4 regions of the Rhizobium sp. 862_C5_N1_2 genome follow, and region 1 is predicted to be linked to each of the others. Evidence: predicted binding sites of a transcription regulator. Region 1 holds the regulator's gene; each other region holds the start of a gene.
The links. Region 1 encodes LexA, which represses DNA repair genes until DNA is damaged. Its sites were predicted from a motif close to TGTTCNNNNTGTGTTCNG; they were not measured.
Positions count from the first base shown of each region.

Region 2: the regulator LexA is predicted to act here: its motif matches at 2,069-2,086, upstream of ACD590_RS14310 (ribonuclease T2 family protein).
Region 3: the regulator LexA is predicted to act here: its motif matches at 3,368-3,385, upstream of ACD590_RS22110 (ImuA family protein).
Region 4: the regulator LexA is predicted to act here: its motif matches at 5,130-5,147, upstream of ACD590_RS22705 (fibrinogen-binding protein).

Region 1 is NZ_JBPWPT010000001.1:1,767,075-1,774,928, reverse strand. It holds gene eno (phosphopyruvate hydratase) at 1-1,130, opposite strand, end outside; gene kdsA (3-deoxy-8-phosphooctulonate synthase) at 1,379-2,224, opposite strand; gene ACD590_RS08990 (VOC family protein) at 2,221-3,117, opposite strand; gene lexA (transcriptional repressor LexA) at 3,316-4,035, shown strand; gene ACD590_RS08980 (ComEC/Rec2 family competence protein) at 4,016-6,448, opposite strand; gene gltA (citrate synthase) at 6,739-7,854, shown strand, end outside.
Region 2 is NZ_JBPWPT010000001.1:2,836,015-2,843,868, reverse strand. It holds gene ACD590_RS14320 (DMT family transporter) at 24-980, opposite strand; gene ACD590_RS14315 (alpha/beta fold hydrolase) at 1,013-1,942, opposite strand; gene ACD590_RS14310 (ribonuclease T2 family protein) at 2,100-2,840, shown strand; gene ettA (energy-dependent translational throttle protein EttA) at 2,939-4,588, shown strand; gene ACD590_RS14300 (ArsR/SmtB family transcription factor) at 4,755-5,780, shown strand; gene metF (methylenetetrahydrofolate reductase [NAD(P)H]) at 5,782-6,684, shown strand; gene ACD590_RS14290 (DMT family transporter) at 7,149-7,854, opposite strand, start outside.
Region 3 is NZ_JBPWPT010000001.1:4,486,601-4,494,454, reverse strand. It holds gene leuD (3-isopropylmalate dehydratase small subunit) at 1-532, opposite strand, end outside; gene ACD590_RS22135 (VOC family protein) at 667-1,089, opposite strand; gene ACD590_RS22130 (hypothetical protein) at 1,203-1,436, opposite strand; gene ACD590_RS22125 (HpcH/HpaI aldolase/citrate lyase family protein) at 1,575-2,495, shown strand; gene ACD590_RS22120 (DUF1737 domain-containing protein) at 2,495-2,701, shown strand; gene ACD590_RS22115 (metallopeptidase family protein) at 2,806-3,243, opposite strand; gene ACD590_RS22110 (ImuA family protein) at 3,405-4,349, shown strand; gene ACD590_RS22105 (Y-family DNA polymerase) at 4,261-5,805, shown strand; gene ACD590_RS22100 (error-prone DNA polymerase) at 5,802-7,854, shown strand, end outside.
Region 4 is NZ_JBPWPT010000001.1:4,624,332-4,632,185, reverse strand. It holds gene ACD590_RS22730 (glycosyltransferase family 2 protein) at 1-817, opposite strand, end outside; gene galE (UDP-glucose 4-epimerase GalE) at 814-1,797, opposite strand; gene ACD590_RS22720 (UDP-glucuronic acid decarboxylase family protein) at 1,799-2,821, opposite strand; gene ACD590_RS22715 (hypothetical protein) at 3,208-3,522, shown strand; gene ACD590_RS22710 (helix-turn-helix transcriptional regulator) at 3,542-4,324, opposite strand; gene ACD590_RS22705 (fibrinogen-binding protein) at 5,159-6,100, shown strand; gene ACD590_RS22700 (hypothetical protein) at 6,246-7,854, shown strand, end outside.

The sequences.
Region 1 (7,854 bases):
AGATCGGCGATGGTCGAATCTTCGGTCTCGCCGGAACGGTGGGACATGACGGCGGTATAGGCCGCCTTGTGCGCCGTGTTGACGGCATCGAGCGTTTCCGTCAGCGAGCCGATCTGGTTGACCTTGACGAGGATCGAGTTGGCGACGCCCATGCGGATGCCGTCGCGAAGACGGGCGGAGTTGGTAACGAAGAGATCGTCGCCGACGAGCTGGGTCTTCTTGCCGGTCAGGTCGGTCAGCGTCTTCCAGCCGTCCCAATCGTCTTCGGCCATGCCGTCCTCGATCGAGATGATCGGATACTTGGCGGCGAGCTCAGCCAGATATTCGGCCATGGCGCCCGATTCCAGCGTGCGGCCTTCCCCTTCGAGAACGTATTTGCCGTCCTTGAAGAATTCGGTCGAGGCGCAGTCGAGGCCGAGGTAGATGTCCTCGCCCGGCTTGTAGCCGGCTTTCTCGACCGACTTCATGATGAAGTCGAGAGCTTCCGAAGCACTCTTCAGACCCGGTGCGAAACCGCCTTCGTCGCCGACATTGGTGTTATGGCCCTGCGCGGCAAGTTCCTTGCGCAGCGTATGGAAGACTTCCGAACCCATGCGCACGGCTTCGGCGATCGAATCGGCGCCGACTGGCAGGATCATGAATTCCTGGAAATCGATCGGATTGTCGGCGTGGGCGCCGCCGTTGATGATGTTCATCATCGGCACCGGCAGCAGGCTGGCGGAAGCGCCGCCGACATAACGGTAGAGCGGCAGGCCGGACGCCTGGGCAGCAGCCTTGGCGACGGCGAGCGACACGCCGAGGATGGCGTTGGCGCCGAGGCGCGACTTGTTCGGCGTGCCGTCCAGCTCGATCATGATGTTGTCGATCTGGATCTGGTTTTCGGCGTCGATGCCGCCGATCGCGTCGAAGATCTCGGTGTTGGCGGCTTCCACCGCCTTTTCGACACCCTTGCCCAGGTAGCGCTTGCCGCCGTCGCGCAGTTCGACCGCCTCATGCGCGCCCGTCGAGGCGCCCGAGGGAACGGCCGCGCGGCCCATGCTGCCATCTTCGAGATAGACATCGACTTCGACGGTGGGGTTGCCACGGCTATCGAGAATCTCGCGGGCGATGATATCGGTGATTGCAGTCATGGGTTCTTCCTGCTCGGTGGGTGGTGATAAGTCGGTTCGAAACCTGTCTTAGTCGAAGGCGTGCAAATTACAATGCTGCAATTTCCAGCCTTCGAACCAGCGTTTGGATCTCGCCTAAAGCGCGTCGCGATCTTTCAGATTCGCTTGCCACGCTTTAGGTCTTTGGCTTTCCGCATGTCGTTGTCGCAAAACCGCTGCACACTTTTTCGCGACATGCCTATAGCACGATCATGTCAGGCTGTTGAACGTCAAGCCTTGGCGACCGCATCGAAGGCAAGCAGCTTTTCAAGCAGCCGCGGCATGTCCTCGAGATAGACCATGTTGGGGCCGTCGGAAGGTGCATTGTCGGGGTCCTGGTGGGTTTCGACGAAGACGCCGGCAATACCGGCAGCCACTGCTGCGCGCGCCAGTGTTTCCACGAATTCCCGCTGACCGCCGGAGGAATCGCCCTGCCCGCCCGGCTGCGCAACGGAATGGGTGGCATCGAAGATAACGGGCGCGCCCATCGCCGCCATGATCGGCAGCGAGCGCATGTCGGAAACCAGCGTGTTATAGCCGAATGAGGCGCCACGCTCGCACAGCAGCACGTTCGGATTGCCGCTGGCGTTGAGCTTCTTCAGGACGTTCTTCATATCCCAGGGAGCGAGGAACTGGCCCTTCTTGACATTGACGACGCGGCCGGTCTTGGCGGCGGCGATGAGAAGGTCGGTCTGGCGGCAAAGGAAGGCCGGGATCTGCAGGACGTCGACGACCTTTGCCACCTCCGCGCATTGCTCGGCGGTATGAACGTCGGTCAGGACAGGAAAGCCGAATTCCTTCTTGAGGGCGGCAAAAACCTCCATGCCCTTTTCGATCCCGATGCCGCGTTCAGCCGAGAGCGAGGTGCGGTTCGCCTTGTCGAAGGAGCTCTTGTAAACGAGGCCGATGCCGAGCTTTGCGCAAAGCTCTTTCAGCGTGCCGGCAACCATGAAGGCGTGGTCGCGGCTCTCCATCTGGCAGGGACCGGCAATCAGCGACAGCCGGCCGGTATTGGAAAAGGTCACCTGGCCTTGGCCTTCGCCGATCTTGACTTCGGAATTCGTCTCAGTGCTCATCGTGTCTCCTCGAAGGCGAAGAGCGTGCCCTGCCCGGGCGCGGGCTTCACCAGAATGCGATTGTTCTTGCGCGTGTATGTCACCCCGTTAGCAGCCAAATGCGCTTCTGTCACGGCAAGATCGGCGACAATGAAGAGGATTGCCCGGCCACGCAGGCCGCGATCGGCGGATGAGCCGGCGATCTCGAAATAGGCTTCTAGCCCTTCCGGCGTCATCAGACTGATTTTCGCGTTCGAAGCAGCAACATTGACGCCAAAACCGGTTTTCTCGACTGCCGCCTGCGCCACGGCAAGGCCGACGAAGGCTCCGAAAGCGGCAGCATCAGGCGCGCAGAGCGCGATCTCGGCAATGCCGGTGACGCCATTGGCATGCGTCTCCAGCGCGCCGCGGTCGGCCGGCAGCGGATTGACGCGTTCGACGCTGAAAAGGAAGAGATCGGGCGCTCGCAGGTCGCCGGCAAAAGCCAGCTTGAAGCCGGCGATGCTCTCAGAACCGTCCGGCATCGTCATCGGCCGGGTGAACTGCAGCATCTCGCCGGCGCTCGATCCGTTGCCGACGAAGTTCTGATGATCGACGCCGGCATCCTTACTGCCGAAAGCAAGCCCCGAAAGCCCCTCCTCGCCGCAGCGGAAGCGGAAGGCCCGGTTGCGGGCCGTGAAAACATTGCCTTGCCGCGCTGAGGCCTCGCTCTCCTCGACACTCGCAATCCCGAGCGGCTCCAGATAGGTCTTGTCGGCAAAAAAGACGCAGGCGTTTTCCGTTCCGAAGGGATGGCGTGCATCGGCGGCAACGGTGAAGCCGAGCTTGCCAAGCCTCTCGCGCGCCAGATCGATATTGACGACGGGCAGCACCACATGATCCAGCGGGTGCGGCTTGGCGGAACGCTCGTTCATGATATCCCTCCTGGAAACGGCAAGAGATGTGCGATGGCGCGCCCCTCAATGCAAGAGATGTGTCCCAATCCGGCGAATGAAAATAAAAATCTCAACGAGTTGGCGCCAAGTTTTACGGAAATTTAGCTACTTGCGGAACACATATGGAACATATAGTGTCTGTTCTGGATTTGTTTCAATCACGAGGTCACAACGTCGATGCTCACGCGCAAACAACAGGAGCTTCTCCTTTTCATTCATGAGCGCATGAAGGAATCCGGCGTTCCGCCATCTTTCGACGAAATGAAGGATGCCCTGGACCTCGCTTCCAAGTCCGGGATTCACCGGCTGATTACGGCGCTCGAGGAACGTGGCTTCATTCGCCGCCTACCGAACCGCGCCCGTGCGCTCGAGGTTATCAAGCTTCCGGAGGCCTACAGCCCCAGCATTCAGCCCCGGCGGGGCTTTTCGCCCAGCGTCATCGAGGGCAGCCTTGGCAAGCCGCAGCCGGTCGCCACTCCTGCTCCCGCAAAACCCGTCGCCGACAACGGCAACTCGGTCTCCGTGCCGGTCATGGGCCGTATCGCCGCCGGTGTTCCGATCTCGGCGATCCAGAACAACACCCACGACATCGTCGTTCCGGCCGACATGCTCGGTTCCGGTGAACATTATGCGCTCGAGGTCAAGGGCGATTCGATGATCGACGCCGGCATCTTCGACGGCGACACCGTGATTATTCGCAACGGCAGCACCGCAAGTCCTGGCGACATCGTCGTTGCTCTCGTCGACGACGAAGAAGCGACACTCAAACGCTTCCGCCGCAAAGGCGCCTCGATCGCGCTGGAGGCGGCCAACCCGGCTTACGAGACCCGGATTTTCGGGCCGGACCGCGTCAAGGTTCAGGGCAAGCTCGTCGGCCTCATTCGCCGCTATCACTGACATCAGGCAGTCCGGATTCGGCAAAACTGTTGCTGCGCCAGTCATAGGCGCGATGCCGCATCCATGGCCGCGACAATGCATCGAATGCGGTTGCGACCTCCAGGCCGGCGTCGGCGAAGCGCAACTCGACGGAGCCGGTCCTGCGCAGCGTTTCGCCGGTGAAGAGCGTCGCCCCTGAGCGGCAGCTGTTGAAGCGCAGGCGGACCGACGTCACGACGATATCGGCCGCGTCGCATGCCGGACCGAGATAGGCGGCATTGTCGATGACAGCAACGACATGACCATTGCCAAGCCTTGATGTGCACCAGGCCTTCTTGACGCAGGAAAAGCGGTTGGCTTCACCGGCCGCTGCAGCCGCCCGCATCGCCGACCTTGCTTCGTTCTGCTGATCGCGGGAAAGCCTGACGCGGCGGTCTTCTCCCTCCGGCGGAATAACAGGACCATCCAGCATCTTCGGCGGGTGATGCGTCGGCAGGACCAGCGCTCTCTGCCACTGGTCGAAGATGAAATCCGGCGGTCTTTCACGGTTGGAAGCCATGGCCCCCGCCTCGACGATTGCGACGAGACCACCATCCTCCGAAATCGCCAGATCCGGCGGCCGGGGAACCGGCTGAAGCAAGAGGACGAGCGTCGACACCGCGATGATCGATGTGCCGATATGGCGCAGCCGGGTGCGGAGCAGCGTCAGCAGCAGAAAGCCTGCGACGGCGATCGCGAAATACCAAGCGGGCAAGCGGCCGATGCCGATGTCGCCACCCCAGCCGGACACCGTCTTTGCGATCGCGATCACCAGATCGAGGCCGAATCCGACGACCTTCCAAGGCAAAACGTCCAGACCGAAAGGCATGAGCAGCATCGCCAGCAACCCGGCCGGCATGATGATGAAGGAGATGATCGGCATCGTCGCGAGGTTTGCCGGCAGGCCATAGGCAGTCAGGCGATGAAAATGCTCGATCGAAAACAGCGCGGTGGAAAAGCCGCCGATCAGCGAGGTCAGGAAGACGCCGCCGAAGAAACCCGCAACCGTAACGACGGGCCGAAAAATCGGCAGCTTCAGGAAAGCGTTTTCGCGGACGCGCCGGTCCTTCCACAGCTGGTAGCCAGATACCAACGCCAATGTCGCGGCAAAGGACATCTGGAAGCTCGGACCCAAGACCTCGGACGGTGAAATGGCGAGAATGACGAGCGCCGAGAGAGCGACATTGCGCAGGCTGATCGACGGCCGGTCGAAGAAGACGGCAATCAACATGATCGCCATCATGATGAAGGCGCGTTCGGCCGAGACGGCAAAGCCGGAGATCAGGAAATAAGCCGTGACGGCGATGAGCGCGCCGGCAGCGGCGATCTTCTTGGTCGGATAGGCTTGGGCGACACCGGGAAAGAGGCTGAGCAGCATGCGGAAACCGACGAAGAAGATGCCGGCTGACAGCGCCATATTGAGGCCGGAGATAGCGATGATATGAGCCAGACCGGACTGGCGCAGCGCCTCCGTCGTCTCATTCGAGATGGCGCGCCGCTCGTCCGTCACCAGAGCAGCGGCAAAAGCGCCGGTGTCGCCGGGCAGGATCGACCTTATGCGGTCTCCGATACCGCTGCGCAGCCGGTAGAGACCTTCGAGCAGCGCTTCCGTCGTCGATCTGGCCGCTTGCGGACCTGCCTGCAAATCGACCTTTGTCGGCGCACCGTAGAAGAAGCCGTTGGCGCCGATGCCATCGAAATAGGCACCGAAGGAGAAGTCGTTGAGCTCAGGAAGCGCTGGACCTGCTGGCGGCGTCAGCCGTGCCCTGCCGGTTATGATATCACCGATCTCGAAAGGCGCGTCCGCGCCGCGGGCGATCGCGGTTATGCGCCCCGGCGGCCGCTTCACCTCCGGCGCCTCAGTGCCGGTGACGGCAAGAATATAGCGCCACCGCCCGCGACCATCGCCTTCGCGCCGCTCGACACGGCCGGTCACCGTCGTCGTCACTGATGAATCGAGGATCACGGTCGAAGCCCGCCGGCTCTCGAGCTGCGCCGAGACCACGCCGCAGGCGACAAGTGCAAGCGCCAGCAGCGTTGCCCGCAATGCCGCCCGGTTGCGGCTGGCGATGAGAACCGCGACGGTCAGCACCAACAGGCAGAGCAGCGATGCAACGAGCGGGAAGTCCGATGCCGCTAGAAACCAGAAGGCTGAGCCGGCCCCGAGGAAGACCGGTGAGAACAGCAGCAGGCGGCCATGGTCCGCCTCTTCGCCCAGCATGCGCATGCCACCACGCAGCGATTGCAAGGCTACTGCCGGCAGCCGGTGGCGCCACGGTGTCGCCGACTGCGTCGTTGGCGGCCGCGTCACCACGACAGCCGGAGAAAAACCGGCGGAGTCGGCAAGGCCGGCGCCTGCTTCCGGCCGCAATTCGACTGTCGTCAACTCCTGCATGTGCTGCCCAAAGTCACTCGCCCCGACAGGCAGAATGCAACCGCCAATCAAATCCGGCAAGAATAATCGATTGAAAAGTGAGGGAAAATTGAAAGAGCCAAAAGAGCAGTCGAATCATCGGCTTCCGATATGCATGCGGCTCATCGCTGCAGTGCCTAAAAGGTGATACTGCAATGCACAAAATGCCATCACGGTAACTTGGCATTAGCCTCGCGATCATATAGCTATCGGTGAGGACGCTTAACCCCTATGGCGCTTTTATGGCGCCACCGCCATTTCGGAGGATCAGCATGACGGATCAAAGCGCTACAATAAAAATCGGTGACAAATCAGTCGACCTTGCCGTTAAAAGCGGCACGATCGGCCCGAGCGTCATCGATATCGGTGCCCTCTACAAGAACACGGCTTCCTTCACCTACGATCCGGGTTTCACGTCGACTGCATCCTGTGAATCGAAAATCACCTACATCGACGGCGACGAAGGTGTCCTGTTGCATCGCGGCTATCCGATCGAGCAGCTCGCCGAACATGGCGACTTCCTCGAGGTCTGCTACCTCTTGCTTTACGGCGAACTGCCGACCACCGTGCAGAAGAAGGATTTCGATTATCGCGTCACGCACCACACCATGGTGCACGAGCAGATGAGCCGCTTCTTCACCGGCTTCCGCCGCGATGCGCATCCGATGGCCGTCATGTGCGGCTGCGTCGGCGCGCTGTCGGCCTTCTACCACGACTCCACCGACATCACCGATCCGCACCAGCGCATGGTCGCCAGCCTGCGCATGATCGCCAAGATGCCGACGCTTGCCGCCATGGCCTACAAGTACCATATCGGCCAGCCCTTCGTTTACCCGAAGAACGACCTCGACTACGCCTCGAACTTCCTGCGCATGTGTTTTGCCGTGCCTTGCGAGGAATATGTGGTCAATCCGGTGCTTGCCCGCGCCATGGACCGCATCTTCATCCTGCATGCCGATCATGAGCAGAACGCCTCGACCTCGACCGTCCGTCTCGCCGGTTCGTCGGGCGCCAACCCGTTCGCCTGCATCGCTGCCGGCATCGCCTGCCTCTGGGGCCCCGCGCATGGCGGCGCCAACGAAGCAGCGCTCAACATGCTGAACGAGATCGGCTCGGTCGACCACATTCCGGAATATATCGCCCGCGCCAAGGACAAGAACGATCCGTTCCGCCTGATGGGCTTCGGTCACCGCGTCTACAAGAACTATGATCCGCGCGCCAAGATCATGCAGAAGACGACGCATGAAGTGCTTGGCGAACTCGGCATCAAGGATGATCCGTTGCTCGAAGTGGCGATGGAGCTGGAGCGCATCGCGCTCACCGACGAATATTTCATCGAAAAGAAGCTCTATCCGAACATCGACTTCTATTCCGGCATCACGCTGAAG
Region 2 (7,854 bases), 1.1 Mb from region 1:
TTCCTCCGGGCTCTCATTCTTATTTAAGGCGCCAGCGTCACCTCAGATGTATCGGATACAGGCTTTGAAGCAAAGCGGCGCTCGCGCCAGAGGATGTAGAAGCCTGATGCCACGATGATGGCAATGCCGAGCCATTTGACCGCATCCGGAAAGTCGCCGAAGACCAGCCAGGCGAAGATTGTCGCCGAGACGATCTCGAAATATTGCAGCGGCGCCAGCGTCGAGGCCGGTGCTGCGCGATAGGCGTAGACGCCGAGGATGCCGGTGATTGCGGCCATGGCGCCGACGCCGGCGACATAGAACCAGGCGCGGCCTTCCGGCATGACCGGATCGAAGAGGTCGGAGCCGGTTCCCTGACCGAGGAAAAGCAGGAGGACACAGAAGAGCAGGCCCCAGATGCTCATCTGGAACTGCATCGACCAGGGGTCTTCCCTGCGCGAGAGGGCGCGGGTCATCAGCACGAAGATGGCGATGCAGAGCGCGCTGACGACAGGCAGAAGCGCGATGTAGCCGACCTCTTCGAAACTCGGCTGGATGATCAGCATCGCCCCGAAGAAGCCGACGCCGCAGGCGGTATACCGCCGCCAGCCAATCGTCTCCTTCAGGAAGATGCCACCGAGGATCGTCACCATGATTGGCTCGACGAAGAAGATCGCGATCGCGTCTGCGACCGCCATATATTTCAGCGTCGTGACGAAGGAGATCATCGAGACGGTGATGATCGCGCCGCGGATGGCATGGAACAGGCTCTGTCGCCAGGAAAAATCGGCGAAGCTGCGCCGCCATATCACGAGTGGCAGCATGCAGAGCGCCTGGACGATGAAACGGCCGGCGGTGATCTCCCCGGATGGCACGGTCGTGATCGCAAGCTTGGCAAAAATATCGATGAGCGGCGAGACCATCACCGAGAGTACCATCAGCACAAGCCCCATCGTCACGTCGGAGGCGGACGAAACGGGGCGGGCGGAGGAGCTGCTCATGATGAAATCCCTGTACTCAGGATATTGGTCGCTCAGGATCTTGCGACGGCCCTGTCGCACCACTCGCCAAAGGCTGCGATCGCCGCATCCGCGCCGATCTCATTCAGTGTTTCGTGCCGCATGTCCTGATATATCTCACTGCTGATACGGGAGAAGCCTTGGTCTTTCAAATGCTTTGACAGCCAGAGCACCGCTTTTCCACGCTCCGTCGCCGGGTCCACTCCACCGCCGACCAGATGGATCGGCATATCCCGCGGCAGCCGGTCTAGATGGATTTTCTGCGGCGCGCGGAAGGTCAACTCGAAGAGATCGAGCCAGAGAGAGACTGAGGCGTCGAAGCCGCAGAGTGGATCGGCGACATACTTGTCAACTTCATCAGGACGACGCGACAGCCAATCGAACTCGGTGCGGCGGCCGGCAATGGATTTGCCCCAGGTGCCGAAGGTGAGCTTCGGCAGCAGGCCGCTCGGCACGTCAGAGCCCTTCAGCATGCGCTCGGCAAGCAGGATCGCCTGGGCGGCGCGGCCGGCAAGGCCAACGGCGAAATTCGAATTCCAGACGGCGACAGCATCGAAGTCGGCCGGAGCCGTGACGGCTGCATTGAGGGCGATGAGGCCGCCCATCGAATGGCCGAAGAGGATCACCGGCAGGCCGGGATGGCAGGAGGCCGCATGGCCGCGCATGGCGATGACGTCGCCAATCACCCTTTCGACCCCACCACGCCGGGCAAAGCGGCCGATCGGCGCATCGGCTGCCGTCGTCTCGCCGTGGCCGCGATGATCGTGGGCATAGACATGATAGCCGCGCACCGCCATCGCCTCGGCAAAGGAGCGGTATCGTTTCGAATGTTCGGCCAGGCCATGCGATATCAACAGGATGCCGCGTGCCGCAGCTTCGGCCTTAGCATGGTGATAGGCCAGCGACGCCCCAGGCACGACGAGCCTTTGCGTTTCAGAAAACATGTGGATCCTCCCGGCGGCAACAGACCAGATCGCCGGGTAATTGCAACATCGGCGTTTGGTTATCCGATAACAAATTGCAGCCTTGTTGCGATTCAGGGTTGCGATCGTTTGAATTTGATGCTTATTTGTTCCTGTATTGTTCTTTTTGGGGGTTGAAATGAGCAGCATGCAGTTGCGTACTTTGTCGTTCGCTGTGTCGATGGTTATTGCCGGCGCCGCCGTGGCGCAGGAGGCCGGCGGGCGCACCCGCTTCATTCTGGCGGCGAGCTGGCAGCCGGCTTTTTGCCAGACAAACCAGAAGAAGGCCGAATGCGCCAGCCAGACCGGCGAGCGCCCTGACGCGACGAACTTCTCGTTGCACGGGCTCTGGCCGATGCGGCAGGATTATTGTGGTGTGAGCGCCGATCAGAAGACCGCCGACAAGGACGGCGACTGGAACAAGCTGCCGGAGGTCACGCTTGCAGCGGAGACGAAGACGGCGCTTGCCAAGGCGATGCCCGGCACGCAATCCGGCCTGGAACGGCATGAATGGGTGAAGCACGGCACCTGCACGAAGATGAGTGCCGACGACTATTTCGGCGTCGGTGTGCATCTCGTGGGCGCACTCAACGCGTCGGCTGTGCGTGATCTCTTCGCTGCCAATATCGGCAAGCCGGTCAAGGCCGAAGCAATCAAGGCGGCTTTCGACAAGAGCTTTGGACCGGGTGCCGGCGATCGTGTCAAGATGAGCTGCCGGCGGGCCGGCAATGTCAGGATGATCAGCGAGCTGACGATCGGGCTTTCGGAAGCTGCCGGAGCGGCATCGGCGAAAAGTGCCGGGCTTGCCGATCTGATCCAGGGTGCTGGAAAAACGTCGTTCGGCTGCGACGAGGGCGTCGTCGACGCTGCGGGCTTTTGACCGGAAATCCTGAGTAAACCGGGTTTCGGCGTTGCCCGGAGGCGCTGTTTCGCCTACATAGCGGCACAATCAAAGTTTCCCGCCCGGAGCAGCGCAGCATGGCACGTCAGTTCATCTATCATATGTCCGGCCTCAACAAGGCCTATGGCAACAAGAAGATCCTGGAGAATATCCACCTTTCGTTCTACCCGGATGCCAAGATCGGTATCCTCGGTCCGAACGGCGCGGGTAAATCCACCGTACTGCGCATCATCGCGGGCCAGGACAAGGAGTATACCGGCGAAGCCTGGCTCGCCGAAGGTGCGACGGTCGGCTATCTGGAGCAGGAGCCGCATCTCGATCCCAACAAGACGGTGTTCGAGAACGTCATGGAAGGCGTTGCCTCGAAGACCGCTGTCCTCGATCGTTACAACGAATTGATGATGAACTATTCCGATGAGACGGCGGAAGAGGGCGCCAAGCTTCAGGACGTCATCGACAGCCAGAACCTCTGGGATCTGGAAAGCCAGGTCGAGATGGCGATGGAAGCGCTGCGTTGCCCGCCGCGCGACGCCGAAGTCACCAGCCTTTCCGGTGGTGAGCGTCGCCGTGTCGCGCTCTGCCGTCTGCTGCTTTCGCAGCCGGATCTGCTGCTGCTTGACGAACCGACCAACCACCTGGACGCCGAAACCATCGCCTGGCTCGAAAAGCATCTACGCGACTATCCGGGCGCCGTGATGATGATCACCCACGATCGCTACTTCCTGGACAATGTCACCGGATGGATCCTCGAACTCGACCGCGGTCGTGGCATTCCTTACGAAGGCAACTACTCGGCCTACCTGCAGGCGAAAGCCAAGCGCATGCTGCAGGAAAGCCGCGAAGACGCGTCGCGCCAGAAGGCGATCAGCCGCGAACAGGAATGGATCGCTTCCAGCCCGAAGGCCCGTCAGGCCAAGTCCAAGGCCCGTATCAAGTCCTACGAGCAACTGGTGGATGCCGCCGAGAAGCAGCGTCCCGGCGACGCGCAGATCATCATCCCGGTCAGCGAGCGCCTCGGCCAGGTGGTCATCGAGATGGAAGGCATCACCAAGGGCTTCGAGGGCCGCACGCTGATCAACGACCTGTCGATCAAGCTGCCGCCGGGCGGCATTGTCGGCATCATCGGCCCCAACGGCGCCGGCAAGACAACACTGTTCAAGATGATCACCGGCCAGGAAAAGCCGGATGGCGGTTCGATCCGTATCGGCGAGACCGTGCATCTCGGTTATGTCGACCAGAGCCGTGACGCGCTTGCGGCTGACAAGACGGTCTGGGAGGAAATCTCCGGCGGCGCCGAAATCATCAAGCTCGGCAAATTCGACATGAACTCCCGTGCCTATTGCGGCGCCTTCAACTTCAAGGGCGGCGACCAGCAGCAGAAGGTCGGCAATCTCTCCGGCGGTCAGCGCAACCGCGTTCACCTTGCCAAGATGCTGAAGGCCGGCGGCAACGTTCTGCTGCTCGACGAACCGACCAACGACCTCGATACGGAAACGCTGGGTGCGCTGGAAAACGCGCTGGAGAATTTCGCCGGCTGCGCCATCATCATCAGCCACGATCGCATGTTCCTTGACCGTCTGGCGACGCATATCCTCGCTTTCGAAGGCGACGGCCATGTCGAATGGTTCGAAGGCAACTTCGAGGATTATGAACAGGACAAGGTGCGCCGCCTTGGCCCCGACGCCCTTAACCCGGGCAGCCAGGCCCACAAGCGCCTGACGCGCTGATTTATTCCATCTGTTTTCGCTTGCGAGAGCCCCGGTTCGGCCGGGGCTTTTTCATATCTGGCTCTGTCGCAATCTGAGCAGGCAATTTCGTGGAGAGAGCGAATTCTCGCTTGCCACCGCTTTTCAAATCACATAAAGATATCTTTATATCTTGATTGGATCGAAGATGAGCGAACCCTTGAAGCTTGGACTGGATGCGCTGGTGGACGTCTTGAAGGCGGCCGGCGAGCCCACGCGCCTGCGTCTTCTGGCGCTTCTTGACGGCGGCGACCTGACGGTGACCGATCTTACCGAAATTCTCGGCCAATCCCAGCCCCGCATCTCCCGTCACCTGAAGCTGCTCGGCGAGGCCGAACTGATCGAACGCTACCAGGAGGGCGCCTGGGCCTATTTCCGCCTCAAGCAGGACGGCAAGGCCGCCATGCTGGTGCGGGCGCTGCTCAAGCATGTTTCCGAGAACGATCCGACCATCCTTCGCGACGGCGAGCGGCTTTCGCAGGTCAAGCGCCAGCGCGCCGAGCGGGCGCAGGCCTATTTCAGCCGCAACGCGGCCGAATGGGACGAGCTTCGCCGCCTGCATGCGGCCGACGAAGAGGTCGACGCCGCCGTCATCCGGCTGCTCGGCAGCCAGCCGATCGACTCGCTGCTCGATCTCGGCACCGGCACCGGCCGCATCCTCGAACTCTTGTCCGGGCTCTACCGCCGCGCGACCGGCGTCGATGCCAGCCGCGACATGCTGAGCGTGGCGCGTGCCAATCTCGACAAGTCCCGCATCACCAAGGCCACCGTGCGCCATGCCGATATCCTGAACCTGCCGTTCGAAGGACAGGATTTCGATCTGGTGACGATCCATCAGGTGCTGCATTTCTTCGATCAGCCGGAAATTGCGATCACGGAAGCGGCGCGCATGCTCCGGCCGGGTGGCCGGCTCGTGGTCATCGACCTTGCGCCGCACACGCTCGAATATCTCCGCGACGAGCATGCGCATGTCCGTCTCGGCTTTTCGCACCAGGCAATGTCCGACTGGCTGCGCAAGACCGGGCTCGACGTCGAGCAGGTCGTCGATCTTCATCCGGGTCAGCAAAGCGAGCAGGGGTTGACGGTTACCGTCTGGCTCGCGCGCGATCCGAGGCGCCTCATGGCTTCGCAGGCGAGCGAAGGTGCCGAACCTACATTTGCCGGGAGGGTATGACATGGTTTTGAAAAACGAAGCGCGCGGCCGCAACATCAGGGTCTCCTTCGAATTCTTCCCGCCTAAATCGGAGGAGATGGAAGGGCAGCTCTGGCATACCGTCAGCCAGCTGCAGGACTGGGACCCGGATTTCGTCTCGGTGACCTATGGCGCCGGCGGCACCACCAAAGCGCCGACGCTGACCACCGTCACGCGGTTCCTGTCGCAGACGCCGCTTGCCACCGCCTCGCATCTCACCTGTGTCGGTGCGACCAAGGAAGAGACCCATCAGGTGGTCGACACGTTCCGCAAAGCCGGCGTAACGCATTTCGTGGCGCTGCGCGGCGATGCGCCCGGCGGCGCCGGCGCGCCCTACCAGCCGCATCCCGGCGGTTACGCCAATGCGGCGGAGCTGGTGGCCGGCCTCAAGGAAATCGGCGATTTCGAGATTTCGGTTTCCGCCTATCCGGAAAAACACCCGGAAAGCCGCGATACGGCCGCCGATATCGACATGCTGAAGCGCAAGGCCGACAATGGCGCCGACCGGGCGCTGACGCAATTCTTCTTCGACAACGACACTTTCGAGCGCTACCTGGAGCGGGTGCGCGGCGCCGGCATCTCGATCCCTGTCGTGCCCGGCATCATGCCGATCCAGAACCTGACGCAGCTGAAGCGCTTCGCCGGGGCCTGTGGCACCATCATCCCTACCTTTCTCGACGAGCGCTTTGCGGGCTTCGACGACAAGCCTGAGGAGCGGGCGAAGGTCGCTGCCGAAGTCGCTGCCGAACAGATCGAGGATCTCGTCCGGCGCGGCATCCATGATTTCCATCTCTATACGATGAACCGTGCGCCGCTGGTTTCCGCCGTGCTCGACAATCTCGGCATATCCCGCCGGGAAACAAAAAGTGCGGGCGCAGCCGCCTGATCCTTTCGGGACGTTCAAAAGTGAAAAGCGCATGTCGGGCGGGACATGCGCTTTTTCGTTGGCGGATTGATCAGCTATTCAGGAGTTTAGGCACTATCAGTCATTACACTTTCGTCGGCCAGCTCAGATGAAGAGCATGGACAAGACGAAAGCAAACGCTGCACTGACCAACAGAACATTCAAGGATTGCGTGAGTCCCATGTCTGTCTCCTCGCGTTAACCGGCCGATAATATGTCTGAAATATGTCGGTTGGGAAGCAGATCTTATGCTGCGCTGCAGAACGGTTCGGTGTATAAGTCGAATAGCGCTCTTGCAAGCCTTTGAAATAAGTCAATAATTCGCGACAAATTTTTGTTCACACAATTTAACATGCCGTTAAATCGGGCGATTGAGCATTTATCTATGCGCCTAAAACATGGCGGGCTCACAACCGGTTGAAAACATATGGAATTCGCAACCGGTTTCAGGCGGCCCTTGCCAGCATGCGATAGGCGCGGCCGTCGAGAATGACCAGGCCGAAACCGATCAGCGCCATGCCGGCGAGTTCACCCAGTGCAAGCCTTTCGCCGAGGAAGAGCACGCCGAGAAGGATGGCGCTCGGCGGCACCAGCAGGGTGACGAGCGAGGCGTTGGTGGCGCCGGCCGACGTCATGATCCGGAAATAGAGGATGTAGCCGAAGGCGGTCGACAGCAGTGCCAGCGCCAGGATGGCGAGGAAGGCATCGAGCGGCGGTGCAGCAAGCGTCCAGGGACGATCGGCCAGTAGCGACAGCGGCAGCGCAATCAGCGAGGAGGCGGTCAACTGGCCGGCTGCGGTGACAGGGGCAGGAACATTCTTGAAGCGTTTGCCGTAAGTGGCGGCAAAGCCATAGGAGATCGCGGCAAGTACGGGAAGAAGCAGCGCCCAGAGGGGGGCTTCGCCGCCGGCCGACATGCCGGGGCCGATCAGCACGATCGTTCCGACCAGGCCGACAAGACAGCCGGCGATCTTTGCCGGCGACAGCTTCTCGTCTGAGGTGAAGTAGTTGGCGATGAGCACGGTCCAGATCGGTGTCGTCGCATTCAGGATCGCCGCAAGCCCGGCGCCGATGCGGGTTTGGCCGAAGAAGATCAGCGCATGCGGCAGGGCATTGTTGATGAGCCCGAGGATCAGGAATTCGCGCCAACGG
Region 3 (7,854 bases), 2.7 Mb from region 1:
CGATATCGTCGAGACCGTTCAGCAGGCAGTGGCGCTTGAATTCGTCGAGATCGAACTTGATCAAGCCACCATCGGGGCCGGTGATCTCGAGATTCTCAAGATCGACGGTCAGGATGGCGTTGGAGCCGCGCGAGGCGTCGTCCATCAGCTTGTCGAGATCTTCCTGGCTGACCTTGATCGGCAGGATGCCGTTCTTGAAGCAGTTGTTGTAGAAAATGTCGGCGAAGCTGGTCGAGATCACGCAGCGGATGCCGAAATCCAGAAGCGCCCAGGGGGCGTGCTCGCGCGAGGAGCCGCAGCCGAAATTGTCGCCGGCAACGAGGATCTTGGCATCGCGATAGGCCGGCTTGTTCAGCACGAAATCCGGGTTTTCTGAGCCGTCCTCATTGTAGCGGGCTTCCGCGAAGAGGCCGGTGCCGAGGCCGGTGCGCTTGATCGTCTTCAGATAATCCTTCGGAATGATCATGTCGGTGTCGACGTTGACGACCGGCAGCGGTGCTGCAACGCCGGTGAGCTTCACGAATTTATCCATGATCCATGCTCCATTTCAGCAAATCTACTTTCTGAATTTGCATCTAGTCCAGTTTTTCGCCGAAATGAAGGAGAATCTTTCACAGACGGCGGCCACGCGACGTTTCGCGCGATCCGCCGATTGCGCCTGTCCCCTTATTTGGACGGTGCGTTCAGGCCCCAGAGGACGCCGAACGGATCGCGAAGCTGGCCGTAACGGTCGCCCCAGAACATCAGTTCGACCGGCATGACGACTTCGGCGCCGGCAGCAACCGCGCGATCCCACCAGAAATCGATATCGTCGATAACCAGTTGAATGGCGAAGCCTTCATGGCCTTTGAAAGGATGGCCGTATTCGGGATAGGCATCCGACAGCATGAGGGAGCTGCCGTTGATGTAGAGATGCACATGCATCGTTCGGCCGCTCTCGTCGACCGGCACGAGATATGCCTCTTCGGCGCCGAAAGCCTTCTTGTAGAATTCCGCAGCTTTCACCGCGCCGTCGACCGTCAGATAGGGCAGCAGGCCATTCTTGACCGGTGGCATCTTCGTCGGGTTGCTCTCTGTCGTCGTATCCATGCTCGTCCTCCATACGTTTTTCACGAGCCGGCAGAATGCCTGGCTGTTTCAAGGACGCATGATGGAATCTGGAGCCGACAGTGTCGGTCAAAATTTTTTGGAAAATTCGGTGATCAGAGATCGATGATCGTACCGCGGCCGTCGTTCCACACGCGCATCTCCGGCTTACCATTGTTCGCCTTGGCGCGGACCGGAGCGGGCTTCATCTTCATCGAAAGCGCGCGTCCGACCATGAGCACGGTCAGGATGGCGCCGACGGCGAGCGTCACCGAAAAGGTGAGAAGCAGCATGGCCACGAAAACGGTGGCGCCGGCAAGCATGAGGAAGATGGAGCGAATGTTCTGCATGGTTAGAGACCTTTCTTCGGAAAGGAATGTGGTCCTTCTCTTTCCTCTCTGCAAGGCAAGCATGGCTTTTTGTTGTTCTGCTAGATGTTCTGGGGTGGGCTGCTTGCTTCGACTGTCAAAGCTTGGCACTAATTCGCCATGAGCCGAAACCCCGCGACCCGCTCCGCCCGCCTGCGCCGTTCGGTGCTGAGCGTGCCTGCCATCAATCCCCGCGCCCTCGAAAAAACCCATGCGGTCGATTGCGATGCGGTGATCTTTGATCTCGAGGATTCCGTGGCGCCGGAAAGGAAGGCGGAAGCGCGGGAAAATCTGAGGAATTTCTTTTCGGCTCGGCCGCTCGAAGGCAAGGAACGGATCATCCGTATCAATGACCTGTCGACCAATTTCGGCCTGGCGGACATGGAACTGGTAATCGCGCTCAATCCCGACGCCGTGCTGCTGCCGAAGGTCGACGAACCGCAGGATGTCATGGCGGTCGGCGACCTTCTCTCCGAGGCGGATGCACCGGAAGATCTGCGTATCTGGGCGATGATCGAGACGCCGCGTGGCATCCTGAATGCGGCTGTTATCGCCGAAGCCGGGCGCACGCCGGGCTCGCGGCTCGATTGCCTCGTCGTCGGGCTCAACGACCTGCGCAAGGAAACCGGCGTGCTGCCGCAGCCGGGGCGGAACTATCTCGTGCCGTGGCTGATGCAGGTCGTCCTTGCGGTCAGCGCCTACGGGCTCGATGCGATCGACAGCGTCTTCAACGATTTCAGGGACGAACAGGGTTTTGATGCCGAATGTCTGCAGGGCCGGGCGATGGGCTTTGCCGGCAAGATGCTGATCCATCCGGCGCAGATCGAGCCCGCCAACCATCATTTCGGCCCGGATCCGGCAGCGATTGCGGAAGCGGAGGCGATCATCGCGGCCTTTGCCGATCCCGCCTCCGACGGGCTGAACGTCATCAATGCAGGCGGGCGGATGGTCGAGCGGCTGCATCTTGTCCAGGCGGAAAGTCTGGTCCATAAAGCCCGCCTGATCGCAGCCCGCCAGGCTGCAGCACGAAAGACGATGTGATGAAACTCTACCGCTTCCTGACCGGTCCCGACGATGCTTCCTTCTGCCACAAGGTCACTGCCGCCCTCAACAAGGGCTGGTCGCTGGAGGGCTCGCCGACCTATGCCTTCAATGCCGCAACCGGCGCGATGCAGTGCGGTCAGGCCGTCGTCAAGCATGTCGAAGGCAAGGATTACCATCCTGAGATGAAGCTCTCCGAGCAGTGAGAGCTCAGCGCATAACCCCGAAATCGAAATCGATTTTCGGAAAGGATTATGCGTGATTGAAAGTGGTGGAGCGTCCTTAGCGCGTCCTTTGGACGCGCGGCGCTCTAGCGCTCGGCGGCTTCCTCGGCGCTTGCCTCGATCCGCTCCATGTCATCGTCGCTCAGCCCGAAATGGTGGCCGATCTCGTGGATCAGGACGTGGGTGATGATATCGCCGAGCGTCTCGTCGTTCTCAGCCCAGTAATCGAGGATGGGGCGGCGGTAGAGGCGGATGCGGTTCGGCATCTCGCCGGTTTCCAGCGTGAAACGTTCGGAAATGCCCCTGCCCTCGAAAAGGCCGAGCAGATCGAAAGGGGTTTCCAGCGCCATGTCCTCGAAAACGTCGTCATCGGGGAAATCTTCGATCTCGATCGTGAGGTTGGTCGTCAGCTGGCGGAATTCATCCGGCAGATGGCTATAGGCCTCCATGGCCAGCGACTCGAAGGTGCTGATCGTCGGCGCATGGCGGTCCCGCCAATCATCGCTCTGGTCTATGCGGGCCATGAATATTCCTTCCTTTGCGGGCCCATATAGAACCTTTATCGCCGATTTTCGAGTGCGGAATCAAAGGCAGGAATAAATTCATAGAAAATGGCCGTTGACTCTTCATTAGCTCTCTGGAATCTATAAGAACATAACAGGAACAAGACGGATCGGAGAACGCCATGGCGCAGCACGCCCTGGCGCGCGAGCGGCTTTTTGCGCTCCGCGAAACCATTGCCCGACTGGAGGGAAGGCCCGCGCCGGCGCTTGCCGCAGCGGAACAGGAAGCCCTGGCAGAAGGACGCAAGACCCGCCAGGAGCGCATTCTGCCGCCCCTGCCGTTTGGGGTGGAGTTTCTCGACGGGGCGCTGGAAGGCGGCCTGCCGCTCGATGCGATCACCGAATTCCGCTCGGCTCTGTCTCGTGATGCAGGTGCTGCAAGCGGGCTGGCGATGGCTGTTGCCGCGCGACTGCAAAAACAGGAAGCGGATGCCGGCCGCCTTCTGCCGTTGCTCTGGATCGGCGATGCCGTCGGCACGCTGGAGGCCGGTCGTCCCTATGCCCCCGGGCTTCGGGATTTCGGGCTGAGCCCGGAGCGGTTTCTCCATGCGGCGCCGCGCAAGCTGGACGAGGCGCTCTGGCTGGCGGAGGTGGCAGTGGAAAGCGCTGCCTTCTCGGCCGTCATCTTCGAAGTGCGAGGCAATCCCGCCCATTTCGGCCTGACCGAAAGCCGCAGGCTCAGTCTCAGGGCGCATGCTGCCCGCCGTCCGCTCTTTCTTGTCCGCCAGGCCGGGGCGGAGGAGGCAAGCAGTGCGGCCTTCCGTCTGCATGTCGAACCAGCCCCGTCCGGTCTGCGGCCGTTGCCGGATGGATCGAAACTTTCCGGCAGCATCGGCAATCCGATTTTCCGTCTCACGCTGGAGAAGAGCCGCAATCCGGCCCCGCTCTCCATTCTTCTGGAGTGGAACCCCCATGAACGCGAATTTCTCCCTATCGCCGAACCAAACCTCGTTCGTCCTCCAGGCGAACAGTCAGCGCATTCTGGCGCTCAGCTTCCCGCATCTGCCAACGGACCGCATCGCCCGCAAGCGATGGGGGCTCTCCTGGCGTTCGAAAGGGCGTCCTGAGACGCCGCCTATCGTCTGTTCCGGCAAGCTCAACAATGCCCTGCGGCTGACGGCACTGGACGAGTTGGCCGAGAGGCTGGGGTTGAGGAAGGAGCTGGGCGTTGCCGAAGCGCGCGCCATGTACCCCATGCTCGAGGTCGCGGAAGAGGATCCGGCGGCCGACCGCCGGTTGCTGGAGGCAATTGCCGACTGGTGCGACCGTTATACGCCGCTGGTGGCGTTCGACGGGAAGGACGGTCTGTTTCTCGACATTAGCGGTTGCGCCCATCTCTTCGGCGGTGAAAAGGCGCTTCTTCGGGATGTGCTGTCGCGGCTTTTTCATATGGGGTTCGATGCGCGGGGCGCGATCTCATCGTCGCCTGGCCTTTCCTGGGCCGCTTCCCGCTTCGGGCAAGGCGGCGTGATCGAGGACGAAGGGACGGAACATGTGCTGATGTCCTTGCCGGTCGCAGCCCTGCGGCTGGAGGGACAAACCGTCGATGCCCTGAACAAGCTCGGTCTGAAATATATCGGCGACGTCATCGATGCACCGCGGGCGCCGCTGACCCGCCGGTTCGGCCCGGAGCTGCTTCTGCGTCTCGACCAGGCGCTGGGACGTGAAGAGGAGCCGGTCTCGCCCCGGCGTCCTGTTGCCAGCCTTTCGGCCGAAAGCCGTCTGATCGAGCCCATCGGGACGGAAGAGCAGATCCTTACCGTCACCAGGCAGGTCGCCTTATCGCTGCAGCCGTCGCTGGAAGCGCGGGGGGCTGGCGGACGGGTGTTCGAACTGGTCCTGTTCCGCGTCGACGGCAGGGTCTTTCGCATCTCCGTCGGTGCTTCGCAGCCGCTTCGCGAACCAAAGTTCATTGCCGGGCTTTTTTCCGAGCGATTGCAGGCGGTCTATGACGATCTCGATGCCGGCTATGGTTTCGAGATCGTGCGGTTGAATGTGTTGCGGCACGATCCCTTCAACGAAGCGCAGGGTGATTTCGAAGGCGACCGGCAGGGAGAGATCTCGCTTTCGGCCTTCGTCGACCGGGTCTCGGCCCGACTTGGTGCGGATTGCCTGCAAAGCTTCCAGCTCCGCGAGAGCCATGTTCCGGAACGCGCCGTCATCACGGTTCCTGTGATGGAGAGCCTTCCCAGGCGGAAGGCCGTGCAGGACATCCAGCTTCCTTTCCGCGAAGAGCGCCCGCTGCGGCTCTTTGCAACGCCGGAGCCCGTCGAGACCATACTTGCCGAAGTGCCCGATGGTCCGCCGCAGATCTTTCGCTGGCGGCGCATGCAGCATCAGGTGGCAAGAAGCGAAGGGCCGGAACGGATTGCGATGGAGTGGTGGATCGATGGAAATGACGCCGAGGCGCGTGACTATTTTCGCATCGAGGATGAGACCGGACATCGCTTCTGGATCTATCGGCGGGGCTTTTATGGTCAGGCGCTTGATCCTCGCTGGTTCATGCATGGCGTGTTCGCATGACAACCGCGCGCGCATTCTTCGAGATTGGCACAAGGACGAACTTCTCGTTTCTTGAAGGCGCCTCTGGCCCCGAGGAGATGGTCGTGCAGGCTGCTCGTCTACGGCTCGGCGGTCTCGGCGTTGGGGACCGGAATTCGGTTGCCGGTGTGGTCAGGGCGCATGCGCAGGCGGAGCAGCTTGAGGAGAGATATAAAAACAGGGACGAGATTATAGCCCAAGCGGAGAAGGAAGGAAAAAAGGAGGAGATCCTCGATCCTATCCGGATTCAGCCGGGCGCTCGTCTCGTCTTTTCCGATGGAACGCCTGATATCCTCGCCTATCCCCGGAACCGGCGGGGCTGGGCGAACCTTTGCCGTCTTCTGAGCGCCGGCAACCTGAAAGAAGAAGCGGTCAAGGGAAGCTGCATTCTGACGGAAGCGGAACTCATGGAATGGGGGGATGAGATGATGCTTGCTCTCGTTCCCGATCGCACCCTTGTCGACCGTCAGGCGGGTCGGCCGACGCTGGAAGATTATCTGGAACGGTTCCGCAGACGGTTCCGCAAGGCATTTTTCATGGCGCTGTCGCCAGCCTATGATGGCCGCGACAGGCAGGTCTTTGCGGTGCTTGCCATGCTTGCCGCTCGAAACCGCGTGCCGCTGATTGCAACCAACCAGCCGCTTTACCATCATCCTGAACGGCGGCCGCTTTCGGATATCGTGATCGCGATTCGGGAGCATGTACAGATATCGCAAGCCGGATTCCTTCTGGCGCCGAATGCCGAGCGTTACCTCAAGGATTCACGTGAAATGACCCGGATCTTCCGGGACTATCCTGGTGCGATCGACAATACGCAGGCCTTTTTCGGCAAATTGACCTTTTCGCTGAAGGAACTGGAGCACAATTATCCGCCGGAAAACGATCCTGGTGAAACGCCGCAGGAGACTCTCGAAAGGCTCACGAGAGCGGGAGCGGCAAGACGCTATCCCAAGGGTATCCCGCCCAAGGTGGCGCCACAGATCGAGTATGAACTCGATCTCATTAAAAAAAAGAAATATGCCTCTTATTTCCTGACGGTTCACAGGATCATCCAGCACGCCCGCTATGAACTTAAGGTCTTGTGCCAGGGGCGCGGATCGGCGGCAAATTCGGTCATCTGTTATTGCCTTGAAATAACGGAAGTCGATCCTCAAAAAAGCACACTGCTCTTCGACCGCTTCATTTCGATGGATCGCGACGAACCGCCGGATATCGATGTCGATTTCGAGCATGACCGGCGCGAAGAGGTCATCCAGTTCATCTATAAAAGATACGGCATAGAACATGCTGGGTTGACGGCGGGGGTGACGACCTACCGTACGCGCTCGGCGGGCCGTGAGGTCTCCAAGGCCTTTGGGCTCTCGGAGGATGTCCAGTCGGCGATCAGCAGCCTCGTCTGGGGCTGGTCGGAGGATAATCTCTCGGAGCGGGACGCGAAGGCGGCGGGTCTCGACGTCAAGGATCCGGTGACCCGAAACGTTCTTCAGTATGCGTCCGAACTTCTCGGCTTCCCGCGCCACCTCACCCAGCATGTCGGCGGCTTCGTCATCACGCGCGATAGGCTCGACGAGGTGGTGCCGATCATGAAGACGGCGATGCCGGATCGGTACATGATCGAGTGGGACAAGGACGACCTCGATAACGTCAAGATCCTCAAGGTGGATGTGCTGGCGCTCGGCATGCTGACCTGTCTGCGGAAGGCCTTTTCGCTGCTCGAATTGCATTACGACGTGAAGAAGACGCTCGCAGACCTCGGCAACAAGGAGCATGGGAACGAAGGCGAGCCGGTTTACGAGATGATGGGCCGGGCCGATACGCTCGGCGTCTTCCAGATCGAAAGCCGGGCGCAGATGAGCATGCTGCCGCGTCTTAAGCCGAAGGTGTTCTACGATCTCGTCATCGAGGTGGCGATCGTGCGGCCAGGACCGATCCAGGGCGACATGGTGCATCCCTATCTGAAGCGCCGAGAGCAGCGGGCCAAAAACATTCCGATCAAATATCCGAGCAAGGAGCTGGAAACGGTTCTGGAAA
Region 4 (7,854 bases), 2.9 Mb from region 1:
CATAATGAGAACCGATGCAAAGAGGCGCCCAGCCATTATTGTAACCCGTCTGCAGCGAACCGTGCAGGCTTGCCTCGGCATAGAGCCTGCCACGCGCCGCCCAGCTTTCGCTGGCATTGGCATCGCAGATGCTGGGAGCGGAGACATAGCCGATCTTAGGATCGGCGAAGGGGCGCAGGATTTCACGGAGGTAGGTCGGCGTCGGCACATGGTCGGCATCGAACTGGGCGACGAAATCGTAGCGCGCATAGCCGAAGTGGTCGTAGAAATAGGCGAGGTTGCCTTCCTTGCAACGCGTCCGGCGCGGCCAGGTGGTGCGATGATACTCCGTCACGCCCTTCCGGGTGGAGATCAGCACGCCATGCGCCGCACACCAGCGCCTGGTTTCCTCCGAAGGGTCCTCGTCGGCCAGCCAGACATCGAAATCGACGTCGATCTGGTCAAGCATCGCCTGCAGCGTGGCGCGGACGACGGCAAAGGGCTCGGACGGCGCCTTGGTGACGACCATTGCCACCCGCCCTTCCGGCAGCCGTGCCGCAGGATTAACTGTCCTCGCATCGAGGAAGATCAGGATGAAATAGGCCGGCACAAGCGTGATCCAGGCAAGCACGAGGGTGATAAGCACGAAGGCGGCCCAGGAAATGATATGGGCGGACTGGCACCACCAGATCCAGAAATAACCGAGTGCTGTCAGCCAGCAGAGGATGCCGAAGCCATAGGCGACGCGGTTCCAGCCAGCGAAAACAGGATCGAATGCGTCAGCTGCGGCGGCCTTCGCCGTCCTGGCGCTGTGACCGACTTGCAGTGCGTCGCTCATGCCGTCAGCTCCAGTCCGAAGGTGGGGCCGGCGGTGCGGATGATCGTATCGATATCCGAGAAAACCGGCGAGAAACCGAGCTCCGCCTTCGCCCTTGCGGTGTTGGCAAAGAGGACCGGCGGATCGCCAGCGCGGCGAGCGCGATAATTCACGGGGACTTCACGGCCGCTCGCGCGATAGATCGCCTCGAGAATCTCGCGCACCGAGGTGCCCCGGCCAGAGCCGAGATTGACGCTGAGCGAGCCGCCGCCCGCCATCAGATGATTGACGGCGGCGAGATGCGCCTGCGCCAGATCGCTGACATGAACATAATCGCGAACACAGGTTCCATCCTCGGTCGCATAATCGGTGCCGAAGATATCGAGCCGCTCCAGCCTGCCGGCGGCGGCAAGAAGGGCGCGAGGGATGAGATGGGTCTCGGGGTGATGCCGTTCGGCAAGCTCGCCATCAGGATCGGCGCCGGCGGCATTGAAATAACGCAGTGCGGCAAAGCGGACGCCGTAGGCAGCGGCAAAATCCTCGAGCGCCATCTCGAAGATCAGCTTGGTGCGCCCATAGGGATTGACCGGGTGCTGCGGGCTTTCCTCCCGGATCGGCAACGAGGCGGGAACGCCATAGGTGGCGCAGCTGCTCGAAAAGACGATCCGGTCGATATCCTGATCGAGGCAGGCCTCGAGCAGGGTCAGGCTGCCAACGACGTTATTCCGGTAATATTTCCTGGGCATGTCGACGGATTCGCCGACATAGGCATTGGCACCACAATGGATGACGCAATCGGGCGAAAATTCTGCAAGAGTCCGGCGCAGCGCGGCGGCGTCGGCAAGCTCTGCCCGGATAAGCGGACCCCAGCGGACGCTGTCGGCATGTCCCGTCGAGAGATTGTCGTAGGTGACCGGGATCATGCCGGCGCGCGACAACGCTTTGCAGATATGACTGCCTATGAAACCGGCGCCGCCGGTGACGAGAATGTAGCGGGGCATCTCATACGACCTCCGCCTTCTCTGTGCCGGCCAGCAGGCCGTCGAAATATTCGACGGTGCGAGCCAGGCCGGTTTCGAGCCCGATGCGGGGCTGCCAGCCCAGCTCGGCCATGGCACGGGAAATATCCGGCCGCCGCTGACGGGGGTCGTCGGTGACCGCAGGCAGGTGGACGATCCGGGAACGCGAGTTCGTCAGGTCCCGAATGATTTCCGCCAGGCGTCGAACGGTCATTTCGGCTGGATTGCCGAGGTTGATCGGGCCGTTGCAAGCGCTGCCGGCAGCCGAAAAACGCAGGAAACCGTCGATGAGATCGTCGACATAGCAGAAGGAACGGGTCTGCTGGCCATCGCCATAGATCGTCAGATCGGCATTGCGCAGGGCCTGCACGATGAAATTGGAAACCACCCGTCCGTCGTCCAGGCGCATGCGCGGCCCGTAGGTATTGAAGATGCGGCCGACCTTAATGTCGACGCCGTAAGTCCGGTGGTAATCGAAGAACAGCGTTTCGGCGCTGCGCTTGCCTTCGTCGTAACAGCCGCGCGGTCCGATCGGGTTGACATTGCCGCAATAGGATTCGTGCTGCGGGCTCTGGTTCGGGTCGCCATAGACCTCCGACGTCGACGACTGAACGACGATTGCACCGGTCTTTCGCGCGCAGTCCAAGGTGTTGACGGCGCCGAGCACATTGGTGAGCAGTGTTCCCACCGGATCCCGCTGATAATCAGGCGGAGAGGCGGGGGAGGCGAAATTGAAGATGAGCGACGCGTCGATATCGAAGGGCTGGCGAACATCGTGCTCGACGATGCGGAAGCGGGTGTTCGATGTGAGATGATCGACATTCGTACGGCGGCCGGTCAAAAAATTGTCGAGGCATATGACGCTGTGGCCGCGCTGCAGGAGCCTTTCGCAGAGATGTGAACCGAGGAAGCCGCCCCCGCCATTCACAAGAACGGTGCGTCGCCCTTGGAGCACCGGTATGCCTGACACTTCAGAATAGCCTTCGTTGGGAACGAAACTACGCATTACAAACTCCTTCCCATGTATTTAGTCTTTTGATTATTTATGCACTGCATGCCTCCGTTATCCGCTCCGGATATTCATGAAACTGAGCGTCCATACATGAATAACTTTGTAGTTACTCTCCAGATACCGAATTACTATTAAAACAATACAACGACTATCGCCAAGGTCAACTTGAAAAATTCCAGCTATCCAAAATAATTACGCAAGTATTCTTCAAAGTAACAAATGATTAATCACTTTCAACGCTTTACCACCAATACGCCTCTCATCCGCCTCTCAAGCTTCACTCAATGCAGCTAATATACGAGGGAAGTCGGGGGATCGGCCGCGCTCAACGGCACGGCCGGTCTTGCATCCGGAAGCGCCATATGCGAGGGGTTTGGGCTATGTTGAAAAAACAAGATGCAGCGCAGCTGAAAGGCCGGCGTCTTCGCTTGGCGATGTTCGTCTGGGGAACGGCGCTTATGGCGATCGGACAGACGGCCTGCACGGTCGTTGATGACGATATCGCGGTCGTCGCGAAGAAGAGTATCGTCGAGGCGCCGCGCGTCTCCAAGGCCTATGCCTATCCGGAAAATCGCGCCGGGCGCCCGGCCGGGGTCACGGCCCGCACTGTCGCCTATCACGGCTCAGCGCCTTATATCTGCTCCCCAAGCGGCTTCGGACAGAAGTCACGCTGCTTTGCGCGTCCCTCTATCTGAAGCAAAACAGATCGTTACATCAATTGCGCCACCGGCCGGACATATCGTCTTCGCCGGCAGGGTGTTCATTGAAGAAACGGGATGCCGCTTCCGTGCGGTTTCGGACGTTCATCTTCTTGTAGATGTTGCGGACGTGAACCTTCACGGTGTTTTCGGAAAGATGCAGCTTGTCGGCGATGATCTTGTTCTGCGTCCCCTTGCATATGAGATCCAGGATCTGAACCTCCCGGGTGGTCAAAGCGGAGATACTGTCGCGTCTCAGCTTGAGCGCATTGTTGCGCGCCGCATCGACCGATTTTGTCTGATAGAGCGAAGGTTCCAGCTGGGTGTTCTTGTTGTTGAGACGGTTTAGAAGTGCCGACGGAAAATGTTCGCCGCCCTTCATCAGTAGATCCACAGCGGCCATGAAGACGTCGAGTCGGAGGTTGAGCGGCAGGACGCCATCGATGATCCTTGCCTCCACCAGCCGGCTGACATAGGGCTCGAGCATGTCGATAGCTTCGACGACAAGTCCGATCGAGGTTTCAGGGTGGTTTTCGCGGGCAGCCTGCAGCGCTTCTTGAAGCTCAGGGCCAGGTATATGATAGAATAAAACGAGCTTCATTTCGCTGGTATCTTTTTCCAGCATCGGCTTTGTGCTCGTTATGCTTGCTACTTCACAGTTCGGAAATTTCTTTGCCAGTGCTTCTACCATGCATTCCGAAAACAGATCCGCCTTGGCTACCACTAGTATAGTATCTCCAGACGAACTCAACTTCCTTCCTTGGTCCGCATTCTCCATTCCAGACCCTGTCATGAACATATACGCCTCCCCTAGCGTTACACTTTACTCAAACGTGGAGCGATGGCGGGTATTAAATAGTATGAAATGTCGATCCCGAATGTCATCGCCTTATTTTTTAGACATTTCTTAATTATGTTAATACGGATTGAGAAGGAAGGAAATGGCCCAAAGTGATTAGTTTTAGCGGGGGAAAAACGATACGATACAAAGCCTTGGTTGTATTTTCACTTCAATAGATACTTCAAGGTTATATTTGCTCTGACTATAGCTGAACAGCTTAATGTAATATTTCAGTACAGATTGCCATAATTTCGTCATGCAGGGTGGCCGGATACAGGACGGGGAAGGCGCCCCTCAAACCCGGCAGCGAATGCCGGGATCCCCGGATTCTCGTTGCCCGCCGACGCTCCCGCCGAAGAGATCTTAAAGCTCCAACGACAGGGGCTATCCAGGGCTAACCGGGCATGGCAGATCCGCCTTAGCCCGAATTGATGTCTATCGGATCCGCATTTTTTCCAGCAATCTGTGATCGTCGTCCAAGTGGCGACATGGAAAACCCATGTACTGTTTTGCGTTTTGATACATGGCCTCCATTTAGGGCAACCCACGAAAAGTAAGCGTGAATACTCCTTATCCGCTTCAGGATTCGGAGCCGGATATGTGCGGCCTTGTACTGAGTGCGTACGTTCCCAATACCAACGGTTTGATCAACAAATCGCGAAGAAGCCGCAGATGACTAGTATCGAATACATCTGCCGATGTTAACCGCATCGGAGCGAGCGCGAGTAAAATCCCATTTGAGATGAGAGGGATTTCGAAAAGCTGCTCCGGTTTTTTTCTGGAGAAACTTGAATGTCTGACGACATCGAAATCACGAAGGTCGGGGCGCTTGCCGACGGCTTTGCCAACAGCGCTATCAATTCAACTGAAGTTGACGACGGCTCGACCGGTTATGTCGGCGGCGTCGCCAATGGCGACAATCGCGACAATACCGACAACAGCGTAGATGTGGACGTCAAGGCCGAGCTCTCCGCAAATAATGGCGACAACCGCGACAACGAATATGACTGGAGCTACAAGTCCGACGACGATACGAGCACCAAGACCACGACGATCACCGACTCCAATAACGACTACGACTGGAGCTATGACAGCAAGTCGTACAGCGACAACGACACCGACACCAAGACGATCACGGACACCGATACGAAGACCGTGACAGACACCGACGTCAAGACCATTACGGATACGGATACCAAGACGATCTCCGACAGCAACAACACGGCCGACAGCTTCAACAAGACGGATACCGACTTCGCCGTCATCGAAGACGTCAAGGACTTCGACAATCTCGGCGTTGCCGGCCACGACCTCACCTTCAACCTCGGCGACGACTTCTCCTTCACTCTCGACGTTGACAGCATCCTCAACAATTCGCTGTCCGGCGCCGGCAACGACAGCGGCTTCAGCGCCGTCCAGGCGAACCATCTGGCTGACCAGGATAATGCCTGGAACACCACGATGAACAACCAGGCGGCCGAGAACCATCTGAAGGCCGATGGCGGCCACGCCGATAGTGCAGAAGGCATTGAGATGGACGGCAAGGGCTGGGATCTCAAGGCTGGCGACGATGCCAATGGCTCGAGCACGGCCGACGCTTCGGCAATCCTTGCCAATTCCGGCTTCCACCTCGAGCTTGTTCAGGGTGCGAACCTGCTCAGCAACACAATCGACTCCAGCGTCATCGGCGGCAATTCTCATGTTTCCGACGTCGGCGAGGATACCAGCACCTGACACGGACCTCCAACGACCAAGACGAGCTGCACCGGCCCCGGCCGGTGCAGCTTGATTGCTTGAAAACGGTTTGACGACCACACCGCAGCTCCCAGCGAGGGGCGCCCAGAAGGCCGATCGTCATTTCGAATGGGAGGGCCGAACCATGCATATCGAGAAGATTTCGGAAATCATCGCGCACTTCATCGGTCTCTTCGAGATGACGACCGACGAGATGCGGTTGCGCACCAACTATGCTGAAGGCGCAGGACCGGGCGCGGATGTTCCCGTTCTGCCGGATCAGGATGCCTATACGGCTGCCTTCTCTTCCGATCTTCAGCTCAAGGATTACGATCCAGGCGTCATTTACAAAAGCGGCAGCTACGAGATCGAATATGGTCCGGCACGCCATTTAGGCCGCGTCTTCGAAGAGAGCCTCGAGAAGCTGGCGGCGATTGCCGCAAAGGACATCCCGTTACCGCATTTCGGCGATCCGACCGATATCGTGCTCACGGATGAGCCGGAACTGACCGTCTTTGCCGGGCCTGGCTCGACGATCAGTCATGTCCTCCAGGTCAACGTCCTCTACGACGACGATTATCTCGATATGACGAACGGCGTCCATGCGCCGCGAGACACGACTTTTGTCATCGAAAAGCTCGCGGACTTCAGCACCAAGGCTGAGATCCTCACGCCTTTTTCGGGCCTCCACCGAACCGACACCTATGATGGCGCGCTGAAGATCGCCCAGGATCTCGAAAGCTATATCCAGAATGTCCAGAATACCGAGGACAGCGGGACAACCTCGCCCAGCACCGACGCGACGCATCATTTCGTCACCACCCATCCCGCGGGCGACGGCCCCATCGTCTACGTCAATGGCAAGGCCGAGACCGATATACCCGTCCTCGACGACTTCCTGCCCGACCGCGGTCTCGCCAAGCTCCAGGAAGAACCCGACGACAGCAATTCGTCCGTCGAACAGACAGATCCCAGCGGCAGTAGCCTTGATGTGACCGCCGGTGCAAATCTCCTTGTCAACGTCGCCTCGGTGATCAACTCCGGCGTCATTACTTCGGTCACCGCGGTAATGGGCAACTACCACCAGATCGACGCGATCTCTCAGGCCTTCGTCTACAGCGATCACGACGAGATCGCCTCGGCGCTGCGCTCATCCGGCCATTCGGCCGAGGAGGCGGGAACGGTCGCCAAAAATATCGCCGTCTTCGAACACAGCACCTTCGAAGCATCGAGCCACGCCGACAGCGATGCTGCCGAGCCGACGTTCCCGAACAGCTGGCGGGTCAGCGTCATCGATGGCGACGTTTCCTTCGTACAGTGGATCGAGCAATATCACTTCGTCAGCGACAACGACATGATGACGGTAACCACCTCGGGATCCGAAGCCACGGTTCTGACGGGCGGCAATACCTCCATCAACTTCTCCTCCTTTTTCGGGATGGGCATGCAGTATGATCTGGTGATCATCGGCGGCAATGTGCTCGACATCAACAGCATCACGCAGATCTCGCTGCTCTACGACAATGACTGGGTGCGGGCGGAAGACGGCTTCGATCCCGGCGCCGACATCCAGACCGGCAACAACCTGATCTGGAATTTCGCCTCGATCCACAATGTCGGGACGGACAGCCCCTTCGCGGCCATGCCGGACTATATGGTCGAGGCGCAGAAGGCGATCGAAGATCGCGATCCCAATATGCCGGAAGGGCTGTCGTTCGATGTGAGTTTCCAGGGATATGCCGGTCTCAACGTGC